Regions from separate parts of the Cellulosimicrobium sp. SH8 genome, predicted to be linked through region 2. Evidence: predicted binding sites of a transcription regulator. Region 2 holds the regulator's gene; the other holds the start of a gene.
The links. Region 2 encodes HspR, which represses chaperone genes until heat shock. Its sites were predicted from a motif close to AAGTTGAGTCNNNNNGACTCAACTT; they were not measured.
Positions count from the first base shown of each region.

Region 1: the regulator HspR is predicted to act here: its motif matches at 4,721-4,745, upstream of clpB (ATP-dependent chaperone ClpB).

Region 1 is NZ_JAMXMH010000002.1:268,850-278,396, forward strand. Features, by position in the region: gene NF338_RS03935 (YqjF family protein) at 1-413, opposite strand, end outside; gene NF338_RS03940 (hypothetical protein) at 469-873, opposite strand; gene NF338_RS03945 (diacylglycerol/lipid kinase family protein) at 938-1,912, opposite strand; gene clpB (ATP-dependent chaperone ClpB) at 2,047-4,668, opposite strand; gene NF338_RS03955 (LppM family (lipo)protein) at 4,963-6,282, shown strand; gene NF338_RS03960 (enoyl-CoA hydratase/isomerase family protein) at 6,408-7,739, opposite strand; gene NF338_RS03965 (alpha/beta hydrolase) at 7,906-8,940, shown strand; gene NF338_RS03970 (YczE/YyaS/YitT family protein) at 8,984-9,547, shown strand, end outside.
Region 2 is NZ_JAMXMH010000009.1:36,974-46,520, forward strand. Features, by position in the region: gene NF338_RS13265 (alanine--tRNA ligase-related protein) at 1-656, shown strand, start outside; gene dnaK (molecular chaperone DnaK) at 817-2,700, shown strand; gene grpE (nucleotide exchange factor GrpE) at 2,697-3,332, shown strand; gene NF338_RS13280 (DnaJ C-terminal domain-containing protein) at 3,525-4,517, shown strand; gene NF338_RS13285 (heat shock protein transcriptional repressor HspR) at 4,543-5,049, shown strand; gene NF338_RS13290 (aminoglycoside phosphotransferase family protein) at 5,074-5,802, opposite strand; gene NF338_RS13295 (DUF1540 domain-containing protein) at 6,009-6,317, shown strand; gene NF338_RS13300 (hypothetical protein) at 6,448-7,245, opposite strand; gene NF338_RS13305 (sigma-70 family RNA polymerase sigma factor) at 7,421-9,547, shown strand, end outside.

The sequences.
Region 1 (9,547 bases), on a different contig from region 2:
TCGTGCGGGACGGGGAAAGGTCCGCGCCGGCCCGGTGCGCGGAACCGGTAGCGCACGACGTCGGACCCATCTCCCGTGACCGCCGCGACCACCGGGTGGTACGGGACGCCCGCGGCGCGCGTCGCGGCGACGAACGCGCGACGGGTCGCCCACAGTCCGAGGAACCAGACGCCCTCCGCACCCTCACGGTCCTGGACGTAGACGCGGACGTTGAGCTCGGGGAAGGTCGACCACGCGCCGAGCGCAGGCAGCGGCGGCACCCGCACGTCCGCCATGACGAACGGGACCACCCCGACCCACGTCGCGCCGTCGAGCACCTGGACCGTCAGCCCCGGCGGCAGCCACCGCTGCACGACGGCCGGGTCGACCGGCCAGTGCAGGAACGTCAGCGACTCCCAGCGCTGGGCGGTCACGACGACCCCGCCGCGCGGTGCCGGCGGTCCGGGCGGCGAGTCCGGGCGCACCGCGTCAGAGCACCTGGTAGAGCGCACCCTGCACGAGGCTCAGGACGAAGCCCAGCAGCGCGGCCGCGCCCAGCGCGGTGCCGGCTGCCGCGAACGCCGTGCCCGGCAGCCGTCGCACGAGCGCGACCGCGCCCGTGATCACCGCGACGAGGCCGAGCAGGCCGGCGAGGATGCCGTTGACGAGCTGCAGGACGCCGACGGACGTCGGCGAGTACCCGGACGACGACAGGACGAACGGGAAGGCCAGAGTGACGACCGCGCCGACGACGACCGTCGCGACACCGGTGACGAACGACGCGACGGCGAGCGGGGAGCGTCGCGCGCCGGGTGCGGGCGCCGGCACGGTCGGGCCGTCGGCAGGTGGGGCGGGCGACGACCAGGTCTCGGGGCCGGGCTGGGGAGCGCTCATGCGCCCATCCTGCCGAACGCCCGGCTCCGTCACCTCCCCGTCCACAGGTCGTGGCACGTCCGCGTCAGCGCGCGGAGGGTGCGCCCTCGGCGACGTCCTCGGACTCGTCGGGCTGGTACACGCACACCCACAGGGCGTCGGGACGCACGGTCACGTCGAGGCGCTCCGACGGCTCGATGACGTCGCCGTCGAGCTGGCGCGGCTGGGGGCGGTCCGAGACGACCGAGATCTGGCGGCCCCGCACGACCTCTCGGCTCGGCACCCGGCTCTTGCCGCGCACGACGCCCCATGCGAGCTGCACCCAGTGCTTGAGGTTGCGGGGCGCGACGATCGCGACCTCGAGCTGCCCGTTGTCCGGCTCGGCGTCGGGCAGGATGTTCGTCCCCGCCTGCAGGCGCCCGACGTTCCCGACGAGCACGGTCCGTGCCCGACGCCGCCGCGTCCGACCGTCGACCGTCACCTCGAGGTTCATCTCGTCGTCGGCCAGGTGCTTGAGCGCGGAGACCACGTACGCGAGCGCCCCGGCCCTCGCCTTGAGCGCGGTCGGGGCGTCGTCCATCATCGCGGCGTCGAGGCCCATGCCGGCCATCACGGCGAAGACCTGCCCGTCGACCTCGCCGACGTCGATCTGCCGCCGCCCCCGCTCGAGCGCGAGCCGGATCCCGTCCTCGGGGCGCGGCGGGATGCCGAGGTTCGTCGCGAGGAGGTTGCCCGTGCCGCCCGGCAGGATCGCGAGCGCCGCGTCGGTGCCCACGAGCCCCTCGATGCACGCCCGGACCGTCCCGTCGCCACCGCTGACGAACACGACCTCCGCGCCGTCGTCGACGGCCTGCCGCGCCTGTCCCGTGCCCGGGTCCTCCGCGGTGGTCTCGAGCCACGCCGGCTCGGGCCACCCCGCCTCGGCGAGGCGCGCGGTGATCGTGGCACGCAGCGCGTCGAGGCCGTCGACCCGGTTCGGGTTGACGATGACGGCGGAGCGCAGGGGCTTCTCGTCGAGGCGTTGCTGGGCGGCGGGCTCTGGGGTCTCGTCGGTCGGCACGTCCCGAGTATGGCCCGACGCCGCAACGCCCGCCCGGCATCGACGTCCTCGGCCCGGCCGCACGAGGTAGAGCCCTGGTCGATGACCAGGGCTCTACCTCGGCGGACCAGGGCTCTACCGCGGCCCCCGGAGGATCACGCCGTGAGGATCTCCGTGCCGAGGGTCAGGCCCTCGGCCTCGGGGTCGCGGTCGACGACCACGACGTCGCCGTCGCTCACCTCGCCCGAGAGCAGCATCCGCGCGAGGCGGTCGCCGATCTCACGCTGCACGAGGCGGCGCAGCGGGCGCGCCCCGTAGGCCGGGTCGAAGCCCTCGAGCGCGAGCCACTCGCGCGCGGCCGCCGTGACGTCGAGCGTGATGCGCCGGTCGGCGAGGCGCTTCGCGAGGTGCGCGACGCTGATGTCGACGATCCGGCCGAGCTCTTCGATCGTGAGCGGCTCGAACACGATGACGTCGTCGAGGCGGTTGAGAAACTCCGGCTTGAAGCTCGCTCGCACCGTGCTCATCACGGCCTCGCGCTTCGCGGCGTCGTCGAGCGTCGGGTCGACGAGGAACTGCGAGCCCAGGTTCGACGTGAGCACGAGGATGACGTTGCGGAAGTCCACCGTGCGGCCCTGGCCGTCGGTGAGGCGGCCGTCGTCGAGCACCTGCAGCAGGATGTCGAAGACCTCCGGGTGCGCCTTCTCGACCTCGTCGAGCAGCACGACCGAGTACGGCCTGCGCCGCACGGCCTCGGTGAGCTGGCCGCCCTCCTCGTAGCCGACGTACCCCGGGGGCGCGCCGACGAGGCGCGCCACCGAGTGCTTCTCGGAGTACTCCGACATGTCGATGCGCACCATGGCGCGCTCGTCGTCGAAGAGGAAGTCCGCGAGCGACTTCGCGAGCTCCGTCTTGCCGACCCCGGTGGGACCGAGGAACAGGAACGAGCCCGTGGGCCGGTCCGGGTCGGCGACGCCCGCGCGCGAGCGACGGACGGCGTCGGACACCGAGCGGACGGCGGCCTGCTGGCCGATCAGGCGCTCGCCGATGACGTCCTCCATGTGCAGGAGCTTCTCGCTCTCGCCCTGGAGCATGCGGCCCGCGGGGATGCCGGTCCACGCGGACACGACCTCCGCGATCTCGTCCGCGCCGACCTTGTCGGCGATCATCGGGGCTGCCTCGGGCCCGGACGCGGCGAACGCGTCGTCCGCCTGCTCCTCGGCCTCCGCGGCGTCCAGCTCGCGCTGGAGCTGCGGGATCTCGCCGTACTGGAGCCGGCCGGCGGTCTCGAGGTCACCCTCGCGGATCGCGCGCTCGACCTGGACACGCAGCTCGTCGAGCCTCGCGCGCAGGTCGCCGACGCGGTTGTGGCCCGCCTTCTCGGCCTCCCACCGCGCGGTGAGCGCGGCGAGCTCCTCGCGACGGTCCGCGAGGTCGGCGCGGAGCTTCTCGAGCCGTTCGAGCGACGCGGGGTCGGTCGACTCGGACAGCACGACCTCTTCCATCTCGAGGCGCGTGACGGCGCGCTGCAGCTCGTCGATCTCGATCGGCGAGGAGTCGAGCTCCATGCGCAGGCGCGACGCCGCCTCGTCGACGAGGTCGATCGCCTTGTCCGGGAGCTGGCGCCCGGTGATGTACCGGTCGGAGAGCGACGCCGCGGCGACGAGCGCCGAGTCGGCGATCGTCACCTTGTGGTGCGCCTCGTACCGCTCCTTGAGCCCGCGCAGGATCGCGACCGTGTCCTCGACCGAGGGCTCGCCGACGAACACCTGCTGGAACCGGCGCTCCAGGGCCGGGTCCTTCTCGATGTACTCGCGGTACTCGTCGAGCGTGGTCGCGCCGACGAGGCGCAACTCGCCGCGCGCGAGCATGGGCTTGAGCATGTTGCCCGCGTCCATGGCGCCCTCGCCGCCGGCGCCGGCCCCGACGACCGTGTGCAGCTCGTCGATGAACGTGACGACCTCGCCGTCGGAGGACCGGATCTCCTCCAGCACGGCCTTGAGGCGCTCCTCGAACTCGCCGCGGTACTTGGCGCCCGCGACCATGCTCGCGAGGTCGAGCGACACGAGGCGCTTGCCCTGGAGCGACGTCGGGACGTCGCCCGCGACGATGCGCTGCGCGAGGCCCTCGACGACGGCCGTCTTGCCGACGCCGGGCTCGCCGATGAGGACGGGGTTGTTCTTGGTGCGGCGGCTCAGCACCTGCACGACGCGCCGGATCTCGGAGTCGCGCCCGATGACGGGGTCGAGCTTCCCCTCGGCGGCGGCGGCCGTGAGGTCGGTGCCGTACTGCTCGAGGGCCTTGTACGTGCCCTCGGGGTTGGGGCTGGTGACACGCGCGCTCCCGCGCACGGCGGGCAGCGCCGAGCGCAGCGCGTCGGCGGTCGCGCCGGCCTGCTGGAGGATCGTCGCCGCCTGCGACGAGCCCGCGGCGATGCCGAGCAGCAGGTGCTCGGTGGAGACGTACTCGTCGCCGAGGGCCTGCGCCTCCTTCGCGGCGTTGTCGAGCGCGGTCGACGTGGCGCGCGACGGCGTGGGCTGCGCGACGGCGGACCCGCTCGCGGTGGGCAGCGCGACGAGGGCCGCGCGGACCTTCTGGCCCACGGCCTGCTTGTCCGCGCCGACGGCGTCGAGGAGCCCGACGGCGACCCCGCCCTCCTGCGTGAGCAGCGCGGCGAGGAGGTGGGTCGGCTCGAGCTGGGGGTTGCCGGCGGCCGACGCGGTCTGGATCGCCTCGCCGATCGCCTGCTGCGACATCGTGGTGAACTTCGTTTCCATGGGTGCTCCGGTGTGGTGCTCGAAAGATGGTCTGACCAGTGGAACGACTCCGAAGTTGAGTGTATTCCGCTCAACTTCGTTCGTCAGCCTCGCACGCGACCCCCCGGTGGTCCCACGTCCGGAGCGGATGAACTCCCGGCCGCATTCCGTCTCAAATCGGCATCGACCCTCGCCTCGGGCGACGATCCGCGACATGCTGGGCGGGTGAACCCCACACCCTTGCGCAGACGACTCGGCCTCGGCGCCCTCTTCGCCACCCTCGCACTGTTCCTCGCGGGGTGCATGAGGATGGACATGGCCCTCACCCTCAACGAGGACGACACGTTCGACGGCAGCGTCGTCATGGCGTTCAGCGACGAGCTCGCCACGTCCATGGGGTCGGACCCGCAGGAGCTGTGGGACCAGATGGGCTCCGAGATGGAGTCCGAGCTCCCGGAGGGCGCGACCCAGGAGCCGTACGCCCAGGACGGGTACACGGGCACCAAGATCACCTATGCGGACCAGCCCATCTCGCAGCTCTCGTCCGCCGGGGCCGACTCGATCTCCGTCACGCGCGAGGGCGACGAGTACGTCGTGAGCGGCTCGATGGACATGACGGGCGAGGAGTTCAACCCCGACACGGGCGACGCGACGAGCGACGAGCTGACGCAGCAGATGATGGAGAGCCTCGACATCAAGATCTCCATCACGTTCCCCGGCGAGGTCGCCGAGTCGAACGGCGAGATCGACGGCAACACCGTGACGTGGACGCCGGTCGTCGGTGAGACCAACGAGATGACCGCGCGCGGCTCGGCCGTCGCGGGCGGCGCGGCCGGCACGGGCGACGAGGGCTCGGACGAGGCCACCGGCGACTCCGACTCCGACGGCGCCACCGCGCCCGACGGCGGCGACAGCGCGAGCGACGCGTCCGACTCGGGGTCCATGGCCTGGCTCTGGTTCGTGATCGGCGGCATCGTGCTGCTCGGCATCATCGGCCTCGTGCTCTGGCTGGTGCTCCGCTCCAAGCCGGGCGCGCAGGACGGACAGGCGACCGGCTTCCAGCAGGGCGGCTACCCGGGCCAGCCCGGTCAGCCCGGCGCGTACGCCGCACCCGGTCAGTACCCCGGCCAGCCCCAGGGTCAGTACCCGGGCCAGCAGGGCGGCTACCCGGGCCAGCAGCCGGGCGCCTACCCCGGCCAGCAGCCCGGCGCCTACCCCGGCCAGCAGCCGGGTCAGCCCGGTGCCTACCCGGGCCAGCAGGGTGGCTACCCGGGTCAGCAGCCGGGTCAGCCCGGCGCCTACCCCGGCCAGCAGGGCGCGCCGCAGGGCTACGGGGCGCAGCCCCCGGCCCCGGGCCAGTACGGCGCCCAGCCGCCGGCCCCGCCGCAGGGCGGCTACCCCGGCGCGGCCCCGTACGCCCCTCCCGCCGCGCCGCACCCGCAGTCGTCGCCGACGACGCCGCTCCCCGCGCAGCCGCCCGTCCCGCCGGGGGCGACCCAGCCGCTGCCGCCCTACCAGCAGCCCGCGCCTACCCAGCCGCTCCCGCCGCAGCCGGGCGCCCCGGGGCCGGACGGGTCCGCCGGTCCGGACGACGAGATCGACGACGCGACGCGCCTGCGCCCGCCGCCCGAGTGACGGTCCGACCACCAGCGCGGCCGACGCCGCGCCGCCGGTGACCCGCAGCCGGTGATCCGCAGCACCACCGTCGACGGCCCGCCCCGAGAGACCGGGGCGGGCCGTCGTGCGTCGTGGCTCGTGCGTCAGGACTCGACCGTCACCTCGACGACGTCGCCGACGGCGTCGAACCGCACCGCGGGCCAGTACCCGTCGAGGAAGTGCTCCCCGCACGAGTCCGCGAGGTGCACGACCGTGCCGCCGTCGTCGCGCCGCTGGACGAGCTCGACCACGAGGTCGTCAGCCGCCTCCGCGAGCTCCTCCGCGGTCGGCTCGTCGTCGCTGAACCGGCGGACGACGGCCTCGACCGCCCGACGCGCGAGGCGCGGGCTGAGCGCGTCGTCCCACAGGCGCTCGGGGGGCTCGTAGGCGAGCGCCTCGGCGCCGAGACGAGGGTCGACATCGGCGAGCGTCGCCGGGCGCCACGAGGGGTCGCGGTCCTTGTCGACGAGCTGCGCGCGGACGCCCTCGACGAGGTCGGGCTGCGTGTCGACGAACCAGGAGACGAGGCCGTACTCCTGCTCCAGCGCAGCGCGCAGGTCCGGGAGGTCGCGCGCGCTGCGCACGGCCGCGAGCGCCACGGTGACCGCGGTCGGCGAGAGTCGCTCGAGCTCGTCGGCCTCGGCACCGGACTGCTCGTCCCCGTCTCGGGCGGCGGCGCGGAGGCGCGCCACGATGTCGGGCACGGTGTCCGCCGCGTACGCGGCCTCGACCGCCGCCTGGCGGGTGACGAGGCACGAGATCGGTGCGGGCAGGGTGTGCCGACGCACGACCTCCCGCACGTCCTCGACGTCGAGCGGGTCGACCCCCGCGGTCGCGAGCGCGGCGAGGTCGGCCGCCAGCACGGGCAGCCGCTCGCTCGGCACGTAGTGGTCGGCGAGCCCGACGAAGATCGCGTCGGCGGCGTCCATCGTCACGGCGCCGAGCGCGAGCATCTCCCCCAGCCGCCCGGGCGCGCGGGCCAGCAGCCAGGACCCGCCGACGTCGGGCGTGAAGCCGATCCGCGTCTCCGGCATCGCGACGCGCGATCGCTCGGTGACGACGCGGACCGGGGCGTGCGCGCCGAGGCCGACACCGCCGCCCATGGTGATCCCGTCCATGATCGTCACGACGGGCACGGGCAGCTCCGCGAGCGCCGCGTCGACCGCGTACTCACGCCGGAAGTAGCGGCGCGCCTCGGCCTGCTTCCCGGCCACGATCGACGCGTGCAGCGCGCGGACGTCCCCACCCGCGCACAGGCCCCGGTCACCGGCACCGTCGAGCAGCACGACGCGCACGGTCGGGTCGACGCGCCACTCCTCCAGCACGTCGGCGATCTCGCCGAGCATGGCGTAGCCGAGCGCGTTGAGCGCGCGGGGTCGGTCCAGGGTGAGGTGCCCGACGCCGTCGTCGACGCGGGCGATGATCTCGCTCGTCACGCGCGCCACGCTACCCGCGGCACGCCCCCCGGACGTGTCAGCAGCACGTCGCTCCCTACGACGACCTCACGCTGACAACTCGCCGCGCCTGTGAGTTGTCAGCGTGAGGTCGCCGTATGGCGCGAGAATCTGCTGACACGTCGCACGCAGAGGACTGGAGACGCCGATGACCGAGACGCAGCCGCCGGCATGGCGCACGGACGTGCTGGGCGAGGACTGGGTCGCGCGGGACCTCGACCTGCCGGACGGCGCGGTGGCGACGCTCGTGCGCAGGGTCGACGACGCCCGGCCCGCCGCGCCTTCCACCGCGCCGGGCGAGGGCACCGCCGTGGGCGAGGAGCCGCCGTCGGGCACCGGAGAACGGCCCGCGGTGCTGTACGTGCACGGGTTCATCGACTACTTCTTCCAGACCCACGTCGCCGAGGCCGTCGAGGCGCGCGGGTACCGGTTCTACGCGCTCGACCTGCGCGGCTACGGGCGCTCGATCGGCCGCGGCTCGGGCGCGCCGTCGCGGCCCGACGACGACCCCAACTTCGTCACCGATCTCGCCGTCTACGCCCGCGACCTCGACGCCGCCGCGCGCGCGATCCGCGCGGAGGGGCACGAGCGGCTCGTCGTGCTGGGGCACTCGACGGGCGGTCTCGTGGCGAGCCTGTGGGCCGACGCGCGGCCCGGGCGGCTCGCGGCGCTCGTGCTGAACAGCCCGTGGTTCGACCTCAACAAGCCCTGGGTGTTCCGCGGGCCCGTGACGTGGGCGATCGACGGGGTCGGTCGGGTCGCGCCGCGGCTCGTCGTGGGCGGCCTGGACCCGCACTGGGCCGAGGCCCTGCACGCGAGCACGGGCGGCGAGTGGGAGTTCGACCTCGCCTGGAAGCCGATCGAGGGCTTCCCCGTCCGCGCGGGGTTCCTGCGCGCGGTGCGGCGCGGGCACGCGCGCGTCGCCCGCGGGCTGCACGTCGACTGCCCGGTCCTCGTGCTGGCGTCCGCGCGCAGCGGCCCGGCGTCCGGCTGGCACGACGCCCTGCTCACGACCGACAGCGTGCTCGACGTCGGGCAGATCACGTCGCGCGCCGAGCGGCTGGGCGACGACGTCACGATCGTCGCGGTCGAGGGCGGCGCGCACGACCTCGCGCTCTCCCCCGAGCCCGCCCGGTCGACCTACCTGCGCGAGGTCCTCGACTGGCTCGACGCCCGGGTCTGACGGCCCGGTCGCGTCCGTCCGACCGCTCCCCTAGCGTCGGCGTGTGACGAGCGCGCCGCGGTCCCGCCCCTCCCACGTCGTCCTGCGCGCCGTGTGGGCGCTCCTCGGGGTCGCGGTCCTCGGGCTCGGCTCTGCGGTGCTGCTGTCGGCGCACGTCGGCGTGGACCCGTTCACCGCGGCGAACATCGGCGCGAGCACGCTCCTCGGTGTCGACCTGGGCGTCTACCAGCTCGCGATCAACGCGGTGCTGCTCGTCCCCGTCGTCGTGTGGGGGCGGCGGTACATCGGGGTCGGGACGATCATCAACATGGTCATGACGGGGTTCTTCGTCCAGTGGTTCTCCGCGCTCCTCGCCCCGCTCGTCCCGGACCCGCCGAGCCGTCTCCTGCAGACCGCGCTCTTCGTCGTGGGGATCGTCCTGTTCACGGCGGGCGCGTCCGCGTACATGACGGCGGGGGTCGGGACGGCGCCGTACGACGCGATCGCCCCCATCGTCGTCGACCGTACGCACGCGCGGTACCGCGTCGTCCGGGTGGTCCAGGACCTCGCGTTCGTGGGGCTCGCGATCGCGCTGGGCGGCCCGGTGGGCGTCGGTACGGTCATGACG
Region 2 (9,547 bases):
TCGTCTCCCTCGACGAGCCGAGCATCGACTTCGGGGGCGGGCTCGAGCGCATCGCCGCGGCCGCGCTGGGGACCCCCGACGTGTTCGACGTGAGCCTCCTGCGTCCGCTGGTCGACCGGCTCGAGGCGCTCAGCGGCCGCGCGTACGTGGACGGCCCGCGCCCGTTCCGCGTGATCGCCGACCACGTCCGGGCCGCGACGTTCCTCGCCGCCGACGGCGTGCGCCCGAGCAACAAGGCGCACGGGTACGTCCTGCGGCGGCTCGTCCGCCGGGCCGTCGTGCACGCCCTCCACCTCGGCCTGGACGAGCGGTTCGCCGACGACCTCGTCGCCGTCGTGGCCGAGACCTACGGCGACGGCTACCCGGGCCTGGCCGCGCAGCGCGAGGAGCTGAGCACGGTCCTGCGCGACGAGGAGTCGCGCTTCCGTCGCACGGTGCACCGCGGGCTCCGGGAGCTCGAGAAGCTCGCGGGCACGACGGTCACCGGGGACGACCTGTTCGTGCTCGCGGACACCTGGGGCTTCCCCGTCGAGCTGTCGGTCGACGAGGTCCGCCGCCGCGACATGGCGCTCGCCCCGGACTGGCGGGAGGGCTACACGCTGCAGCGGGAACGCCAGCGGGCACGCTCGCGGGCGGCCGTGACGAGCGGGGAATAGTTCGCCCTGAGTGAAGGTTGAGCCTGACAGACTCAAGTTCTGGCGAGCGGGCTTGCGCGCGAGCGCACCCCGTGCCTACCTTGAGTGAAGCAGACTCAACCCGGTGTGTCCGGGCGCGCGTGCGCCGTCGGGCACCCCATCCACAACGGAGGCAGCACACATGGCACGAGCAGTCGGGATCGACCTCGGCACCACCAACTCGGTGGTCGCCGTCCTCGAGGGCGGAGAGCCCACCGTCATCGCGAACGCCGAGGGGTCGCGCACGACGCCGTCGGTGGTCGCCTTCTCCAAGACCGGCGAGGTCCTCGTCGGCGAGGTCGCCAAGCGTCAGGCGGTCACGAACGTCGACCGCACCATCAGCTCGGTGAAGCGCCACATGGGCACCGACTGGTCGGTGGAGATCGACGACAAGAAGTACACCGCGCAGGAGATCTCCGCGCGCATCCTGGGCAAGCTCAAGCGCGACGCCGAGGAGTACCTGGGCGAGCCCGTCACCGACGCGGTCGTCACCGTCCCGGCGTACTTCAACGACGCCGAGCGCCAGGCGACCAAGGACGCCGGGCAGATCGCGGGCCTCAACGTGACCCGCATCGTCAACGAGCCCACCGCGGCCGCGCTCGCGTACGGCCTGGAGAAGGGCAAGGAGGACGAGCTCATCCTCGTCTTCGACCTGGGCGGCGGCACGTTCGACGTCTCGCTCCTCGAGGTCGGCAAGGACGAGGACGACTTCTCCACGATCCAGGTCCGCGCGACCTCGGGCGACAACCGCCTGGGCGGCGACGACTGGGACCAGCGCATCGTCGAGCACCTCATCAAGCAGGTGAAGAACAGCTCGGGCGTCGACCTGTCGAAGGACAAGATCGCGCTCCAGCGTCTGCGCGAGGCCGCCGAGCAGGCGAAGAAGGAGCTCTCGTCCGCGACGAGCACCACCATCTCGATGCAGTACCTCTCGATGAGCGAGAACGGCCCCATCCACCTGGACGAGAAGCTCACGCGCGCTCAGTTCCAGCAGATGACGCAGGACCTCCTCGACCGGACGAAGGCCCCGTTCCACAAGGTCATCTCCGACGCGGGCGTCTCCGTCTCCGACATCGACCACGTCGTGCTCGTGGGTGGCTCCACCCGCATGCCGGCCGTGACCGACGTCGTCAAGGAGCTCACGGGCGGCAAGGAGCCCAACAAGGGCGTCAACCCGGACGAGGTCGTCGCCGTGGGCGCGGCCCTGCAGGCCGGCGTCATCTCGGGCGACCGCAAGGACGTCCTGCTCATCGACGTGACCCCGCTGTCCCTCGGCATCGAGACCAAGGGCGGCGTGATGACCAAGCTCATCGAGCGCAACACGGCCATCCCGACCAAGCGCAGCGAGATCTTCTCGACGGCCGAGGACAACCAGCCGTCGGTGCTGATCCAGGTGTTCCAGGGCGAGCGCGAGTTCGCGCGCGACAACAAGCCGCTCGGCACGTTCGAGCTCACCGGCATCGCGCCGGCCCCGCGCGGCGTGCCGCAGATCGAGGTCACCTTCGACATCGACGCGAACGGCATCGTCCACGTCGGCGCCAAGGACCGCGGCACCGGCAAGGAGCAGAAGATGACGATCACGGGCGGCTCGGCGCTGCCCAAGGACGACATCGACCGCATGGTCAAGGAGGCCGAGGAGCACGCGGCCGAGGACAAGAAGCGTCGCGAGGAGGCGGAGACCCGCAACCAGGCCGAGGCGTTCGTGTACTCGACCGAGAAGCTCGTCTCCGAGAACAAGGAGAAGCTCCCGGCCGACGTCGTCACCGAGGTCGAGGCCGACATCGCGTCGGTGAAGTCCGCGCTCGAGGGCGAGGACGCCGACGCCGTGAAGACCGCGCACGAGAAGCTCGTCGCGTCCTCGCAGAAGATCGGCCAGGCGCTCTACGCCTCGGCCGAGCAGGAGCAGGCCGCCGGCAACCCCGGCGCCGCGCAGGACGACGCCACCGCCGCGGCGGGCGCGACGTCCGCTCCGGACGAGGACGTCGTCGACGCCGAGATCGTGGACGACGAGGACGACAAGAAGTGACGTCCCCCGAGGACCGGGGCCCCGAGGAGCAGGCCGGGCGCGAGCCCGGCCAGGGCCCCGAGGACAAGCCGTTCCACTTCACCGACAAGCGCAAGGTCGACCCGGAGGCCGGGGCGGCCGGCGGCTCGGCCGGTGACGACGCGGAGACGGACCCGCTCGCGGGCCTCGACTTCGAGCCGTCCGACGAGGCCGAGGTCGACGTGGCCGTCCTGGCCGCGAAGGCCGAGGCCGCCGAGCACCTCGAGTCGCTCCAGCGCGAGCGCGCGAGCTTCACGAACTACCGCAACCGGGCGCTGCGCGACCAGGAGGCCGCGCGCACCAAGGGCGTGGAGGACGTGCTCACCGCGCTCCTGCCCGTGCTCGACGACGTGGACCGCGCCCGCCAGCACGGCGAGCTCACCGGCCCGTTCGCCGCGATCGCGGACAAGCTCGACGCGAGCCTCGAGAAGTTCGGCATCGAGCGCTACGGGAAGGTCGGCGAGGAGTTCGACCCGAACGTCCACGAGGCGCTCATGCACCAGGTCGACCCCGAGGCGACCGCGGCCACGGTGAACCTCGTCATCGAGCCGGGCTACCGGATCGGGGACCGCGTCGTGCGCGCCGCGCGCGTCTCGGTCGTCGGCCCCGAGTAGGCCGGGTCCTGAGCACGTGCCCGACGGCGCGGCGCCCCTCCCGCGCGGAGGTGCGCCCCGCCGTCGGGCACGCGAGGATCACCACGACGAGCACGTCGACGGGCACGTCGACGGGCACAGCACCGCCAGCAGCACACCGACACCCATGACACGAAGGACCAGGACCACGACCACCGACTGGAGGGAGGCGCCGTGACCGGACAGGACTGGATGGAGAAGGACTTCTACGCCGCGCTCGGCGTCCCCAAGGACGCCGACGACGCCACGATCAAGAAGGCCTATCGCAAGCTCGCGCGCAAGTACCACCCGGACCAGAACCAGGGCGACGAGGGCGCGGAGGCGAAGTTCAAGGAGATCGGCGAGGCGTACGCCGTGCTCTCGGACGCCAAGGAGCGCGAGCAGTACGACGCGATCCGGGCCATGGCCGGCGGCGGTGCCCGCTTCTCCGCGGGGCCCGGCGGCGCCGGGGGCGCGGGCTTCGAGGACGTGTTCGGCGGCATGTTCGGCGGCGGCGGCCCGGGCGGCACCCGGGTCCGCTACTCGACCGGCGGTCAGGGCGCGGGCGGCTTCGAGGACATCCTCGGCTCGATGTTCGGCGGCGCGGGCGCGCAGCAGTTCGGCGGCGGTCCCCGCCCGCGGGCCGGGTCGGACGTCGCCGCGGCCACGACCCTCCCGTTCCGCCAGGCGGTCGAGGGGTCGACCGTGACGTTCACCGTCGACGGCCGCAACGTCACCACCCGCATCCCGCCGGGCGTGCGCGACGGCCAGAAGATCCGCCTGCGCGGCAAGGGCCGCCCGGGCATGGCGGGCGGTCCGGACGGCGACCTCGTCGTCACCGTGCACGTCACCCCGCACCCGGTGTTCTCGCTCGACGGGAACAACCTGCGCGCGACCGTCCCCGTGACGTTCGCCGAGGCGGCGCTCGGGGCGACGATCGCCGTGCCCACGCTCGACGGTGCGTCGGTCAAGGTCAAGGTCCCGGCCGGGACGCCGTCGGGGCGCACGCTGCGCGTCAAGGGCCGCGGAGTGAAGACCGCGAAGGCCACCGGCGACCTGCTCGTCACCGTCCAGGTCGCGGTGCCGCAGAAGCTCTCGAAGGCCGCGCGCGAGGCGGTCGAGACGTTCGCCGCCGAGACGGACGGCCAGGACGTCCGGGCCGACCTGGTCCGGCAGGCCGCGGAGTGACCGGGGGAGTGGGGAGGCGGTCCGCATGACCGCGTACCGCGCGGACGGCTCGCCCGGTCCGGGCGCGGCGCCGGACGTCGACCAGGACGCTCCCGTCCTCGTCATCTCCCAGGCCGCGACGCTCGCGGGGATGCACCCGCAGACGCTGCGCCAGTACGACCGTCTCGGCCTCGTGGTGCCGCGCCGCACCGCGGGCCGGGGGCGGCGGTACTCGCTGCGCGACGTCGCGAAGCTGCTCGAGGTGCAGCGGCTCAGTCACGACGAGGGCATCAACCTCGCGGGCATCCAGCGCATCCTCGCGCTCGAGTCGCAGGTCGAGCGCCTGGAGCGCCGCATCGAGGCGCTCTCCGCGCGCGTCGAGCCCGGTGGCCGGGTGTTCGCGGCCGCAGCGAGCGGCGACGTCGTCGTGGTGCCGCGCGGGCGCAGCGTGCGCCGCGGGGTCGAGGAGGCGCTGCGCGAGACGCTCGTCGAGCACGGCGAGGCGCGCGCGCTCGTCATCTGGCGGCCCCGGCCCGACGACGCGGGTTCCTGACCCCCCGGGCGGTCCGCCGTGGGCTCAGCTCCGGCGGGCCTCGCGCGCGACCAGCGCCGCGGCGGCCGGGACCAGCGCGACCTCCGAGGGATCGAGGCCCGGGTCCGCGGCGCGGGTCCGCGCGGCGGCGTCGAGGTGCCCCTGGAGCGCAGGGTCGGCGAGGTGGAGGAACGCGTCGAGCAGGACCCGCGCGCCGGGCGCGAGCTCGTCGTCCTCGTCGGCGGCGACCTCCGCGAGGACGACGGCGGTCACGGCGAGGTCGAGTCCGGCCGGCCCGAGCCGGGCGTTCGTCCAGTCGAGGACGGCCGGGCCGTCGGCGGTGAGCACGACGTTCGCCGGGTGCAGGTCCAGGTGCACGACGCACCGGGGCCCGGCGGCGGGGCCGTCGAGGGCGGCGAAGGACGGCGCGGTGAGCGCCGCGTACGCCGGCTCGTGCGGTGCCGGCGGCGGGACCGCGTGCAGCGCGTCGTGCAGGGCGACGAGGATCCGGGCCGACGCGGCGAGCGACGTCCGGCCGCCGAGGATCGACTGCAGGAGCGTCGGGCCGCGCAGCAGCTCCATGGTGAGGTCGCCGTCCGTCGCGGCGTCGACGCGCGGGGCGGGGAAGCCCGCAGCGCGCACGTGCCGCATGACCTCGGCCGTGCCGACCGTGTCGGCCCCGGAGCGTGAGCGTCGCAGGACGCGGTCGGCGCCGACCGCGTACAGGTCGGCGTCGGCGCCCGAGAACAGCGGCGCTCCGAGCGAGGGGGCCATGAGCCGACGCTACGCCTCTCCTGCCCTCCTGACGAGGGCCGGGTACCGGCCCGCCCACGCATTTCCGCAAGAATGCCGTGCGCTAATTCCGTGCTATTCCTGCATTTCTTAGCAAGGCCTTCCTTGCTATACATCGCGGAATTCCGGGAATACCGTGGAGGTGGAAGCCCGGCCCACCACGGGTCCTCGGAGAACAGGAGATCGCGATGAGCAGCCTCACGGAGATGCCCCAGGTCGTCGAGTGTTCCATCGACGGGTGCGGGTACAACCACGACCACGGGTGCCACGCCGGCGCGGTGACCATCGCCGGTCACGCGGGCGACGCCGAGTGCGCGACCTTCATCCCGCTCGGGACCAAGGGCGGTCTCGAGAAGGTGCTCGCGCACGTCGGGGCCTGCCAGCGCACCGACTGCGTCCACAACGCCTCGCTCGAGTGCTCGGCCCCGTCGATCCGCGTGGGCGCCGGCGCGTCCGGCGAGGACAAGGCCGACTGCCTCACCTTCACCCCGCGCTGACGCGCGACCCCGACCTCTTCGGAGGCGGCCGGTCACCCGCCGGCCGCTGACGCCCCCGGTACGCCCCGGACCGCGCGCTCGCCCGCGTGGACCGGGGCGTCGCCGCGTCGTCGGTGGTCGTCGGTGGTCGTCAGCGCTGGAGCGCGTCGAGGAGCTGGACGGCGGCGGTGTGGGTGCGGGGGAGCGGTTCGAGCCAGACGCGCGGGGGCCGGCGCAGGATCGCCGTGACGCCCAGCGCGAGTCCCGTGCGCTCGATGTTGTGGCGGAGCACGGTGCGCAGCGTCTCGTCGTCGGCGCCGCGCTCCCCGAGGACGACGAAGAGCCCGTTGCCGAGGGAGGCCATGGGGTGGCCGTCGCCGAAGGTGTGCGTGAGCGCGCGACCCATCGCCGCCGACCGAGCGAAACGCTGCCACCCGGTCAGGTGGTCGAGCGCGACGTCGACGACGAGCAGGCCGTGCGTCGCGGCGGCGTCGACCCCCGCGCGCTGCGCGACGCCGTACGTCTCCCGCAGCCGTTGGACCAGGTACTGGGACGTCGCGAGGCCGGACTCGGGGTCCATCACCTCGGGCGTCACGGGGGTCGCCTCGTAGCCGTCGGACCACCCGACGGCGACCGCGCGGAGCAGGTCGGTCCCGGGTTCGCGGTCGTGCGTCCGGTACAGGCACACCACGTCGTCGATGGCCTCGCCGATCCCGACCCCCGCCTCGGCCCGCACCCGGCCGAGCCGCTCGGCGGCCGGTGTCCCGTCCCGCTCCTCGCACAGCGCCTCGACGAGGGCGTCGACGGCAGGGTGGTACCAGTCGCCCGGTCGCAGCCAGATGCGCTCGGCGCTCGCCCGGCGCCAGCGCTCGCGCACGGCGTCGGGAGCGGGCACGGTGTACCCGTGGAGGTGGTCCATGTAGATGAGACGGGCGAGCAGCCGATCCATGACGCGGGTCGGCGAGGAAGTTTCCGGGACCTCGCGTCCGGGGTGAAATGGGGCGAACGGGGAGGACTCCGGCCGTTACCGTTCCGTCGTCGGAAGCCCTCTGCCCCGAAGTTGGACGGGCGTCTACTATGGCCACCGTACGCCCCGGACCGGGGCGGTCTCCGGGGCGGGTGAGATGACGCAGGCGCAGGAACGGGTGTGGAGCGAGGCGTTCAGCGACGCCGAGCTCATCACGGCCGTGCGCGAGGGGGACACCAGCGCCTACGGCGCGCTGTACGAGCGCCACGCCGCCGCGGCCCGGACCGTCGCGCGCCAGTACGTCCGCTCCACCGCCGACGCCGACGACGTCGTCTCCGACGCGTTCGCCCGCACGCTGTCCGTGCTGCAGGGCGGGGGCGGGCCCGACGTCACCTTCCGCGCCTACCTCTTCACCGTCGTCCGGCGCCTCTCCTACGACCTCGTCAACGGTGCACGCCGCACCCAGCCGACGGACGACGAGCGCACCTTCGAGACGGCGTTCGGCCCCATGGCGTCCACCGAGGACCCGACCCTCGAGGGGTTCGAGCGCTCGACGGTCACGCGCGCCTACCAGGACCTCCCCGAGCGGTGGCGCGCCGTGCTCTGGTACACGGAGGTCGAGAACCTCTCCCCGGCCGAGATCGCGCCGATCCTCGGCCTCACCGCGAACGGCGTCTCCGCGCTCGCCTACCGGGCGCGGGAGGGCCTGCGGCAGGCGTACCTCCAGCAGCACCTGACGTCCGTGCCCGCCGAGGAGTGCCGCACGGTCAACGCGCTCCTCGGGTCGTACGTGCGCGGCGGGCTCGCCAAGCGCGAGACGGCGCGCGTGGAGTCGCACCTCGAGAGCTGCGGCGAGTGCCGTGCGCTCGTGCTCGAGCTGGGCGACGTGTCGCACGGCATGCGCGCCGTCATCGCCCCGCTGGTCCTCGGCGTCGGCGCGCTCGGCCTCGTCGGGACGGCCCTCCCGACGTTCGGCGGCGCGGCCGTCGCCGGCGGTGTGGGTGCCGCGCTGCAGGGGTCGTCCAGCGGGGGCGCGGGATCCGCGGGCGGGTCCGGGGCTGCCGGCGGGTCGGGCGGAGCCGGGGCGGGTGCCGGAGGCGCTGGCGCGGCCGGGACGAGCACGGCCGGGACCGGTGCCGCCGGCGGCGCGGGTGCCGCCGCGAGCGCGGCCGGTGGTTCCGGTGCTGCGGTCGGGGCCGGTGCGGCGTCCGTGGGTGGGGCAGCAGCCGCTGCCGGCGGTGCCGCCGCGGGCAGCGGCGCGCTCGCGGCCGCTGGCGCCGGCGGTCTCGTCGCCCTCGTCACGTCGGCACCGCTCGCGGCCGCCGCCGTCACGGTCGGGGTGCTCGCGGTCGCCGGGCTCGGGGTCGCTGGTGCCCTCGGCGTGTTCTCGTCGGACCCGGCGCCCACCCCGACCTCGCAGTCCTCCCCGTCCCCGTCCGCGTCGCCCGCACCGACCACGGGGACCACGACGACGCCGGACCCCACCACCGACCCGACGTCGCCCACGAACGTCCCGCCCGCCCCGACCGACCAGACCGCCGCCGGGACGGGCGACACGACCGGGACCGGCGGCGGGTCGCCCACGGACGGCACCACCCCGGTCGGGTCGACGCCGGGCACGACCACACCCGGTGGGTCCACCGACCCCGGCACCGGTACGCCCGCGCCGACCGACCCCGGGACGGGCACGCCCGGACCGACCGAACCGGGCACGCCGGAGCCCGCCCCCGCGGACCTGGGCCTCACGCTCGGAGCCGACGTCGTCCTCGTCGCGCGGCAGCCCGCCGACGTCCGGATGACGGTCTCCAACTCCGGCGGGCGCGCGGCGCAGAACGTCGCCGTCGAGGTCGACCTGCCGCCGGGCGTGGAGACCGTGACCTCGACGGTGGTCTCGCGCGGTGCGTCGGTCGCTCCCGCGCTCCGGACGGCGGCCCTGCCCTGCGGGCCGACGGCGGGTGGCGGCACGCTCACGTGCGCCATCGGCGTGCTCGCGCCCGGCGAGGTCCGGGACCTCGTCGTCACGGTCACGGCCCGGGGCGGCGGCACCTACGAGTTCCCCGCGCGCGTGACCGCGGACGGGCTCCCGACGGTCAGGACCAGCCTGAAGCCGCCGCCGCTCGACTACGTCGGTGCGGAGGTCCGGCTGGACGAGGAACGCGTCACGGTGCCCGCGAACCCGGGGGTCTCGCCGCTCACGCTGACGGCGACCAACACGGGCGACCGCGCCGCCCGCGGCGTGAGCTTCACGGTCCCGCGGTTGCCGGAGGGTCTGTCCGTCCGCCCG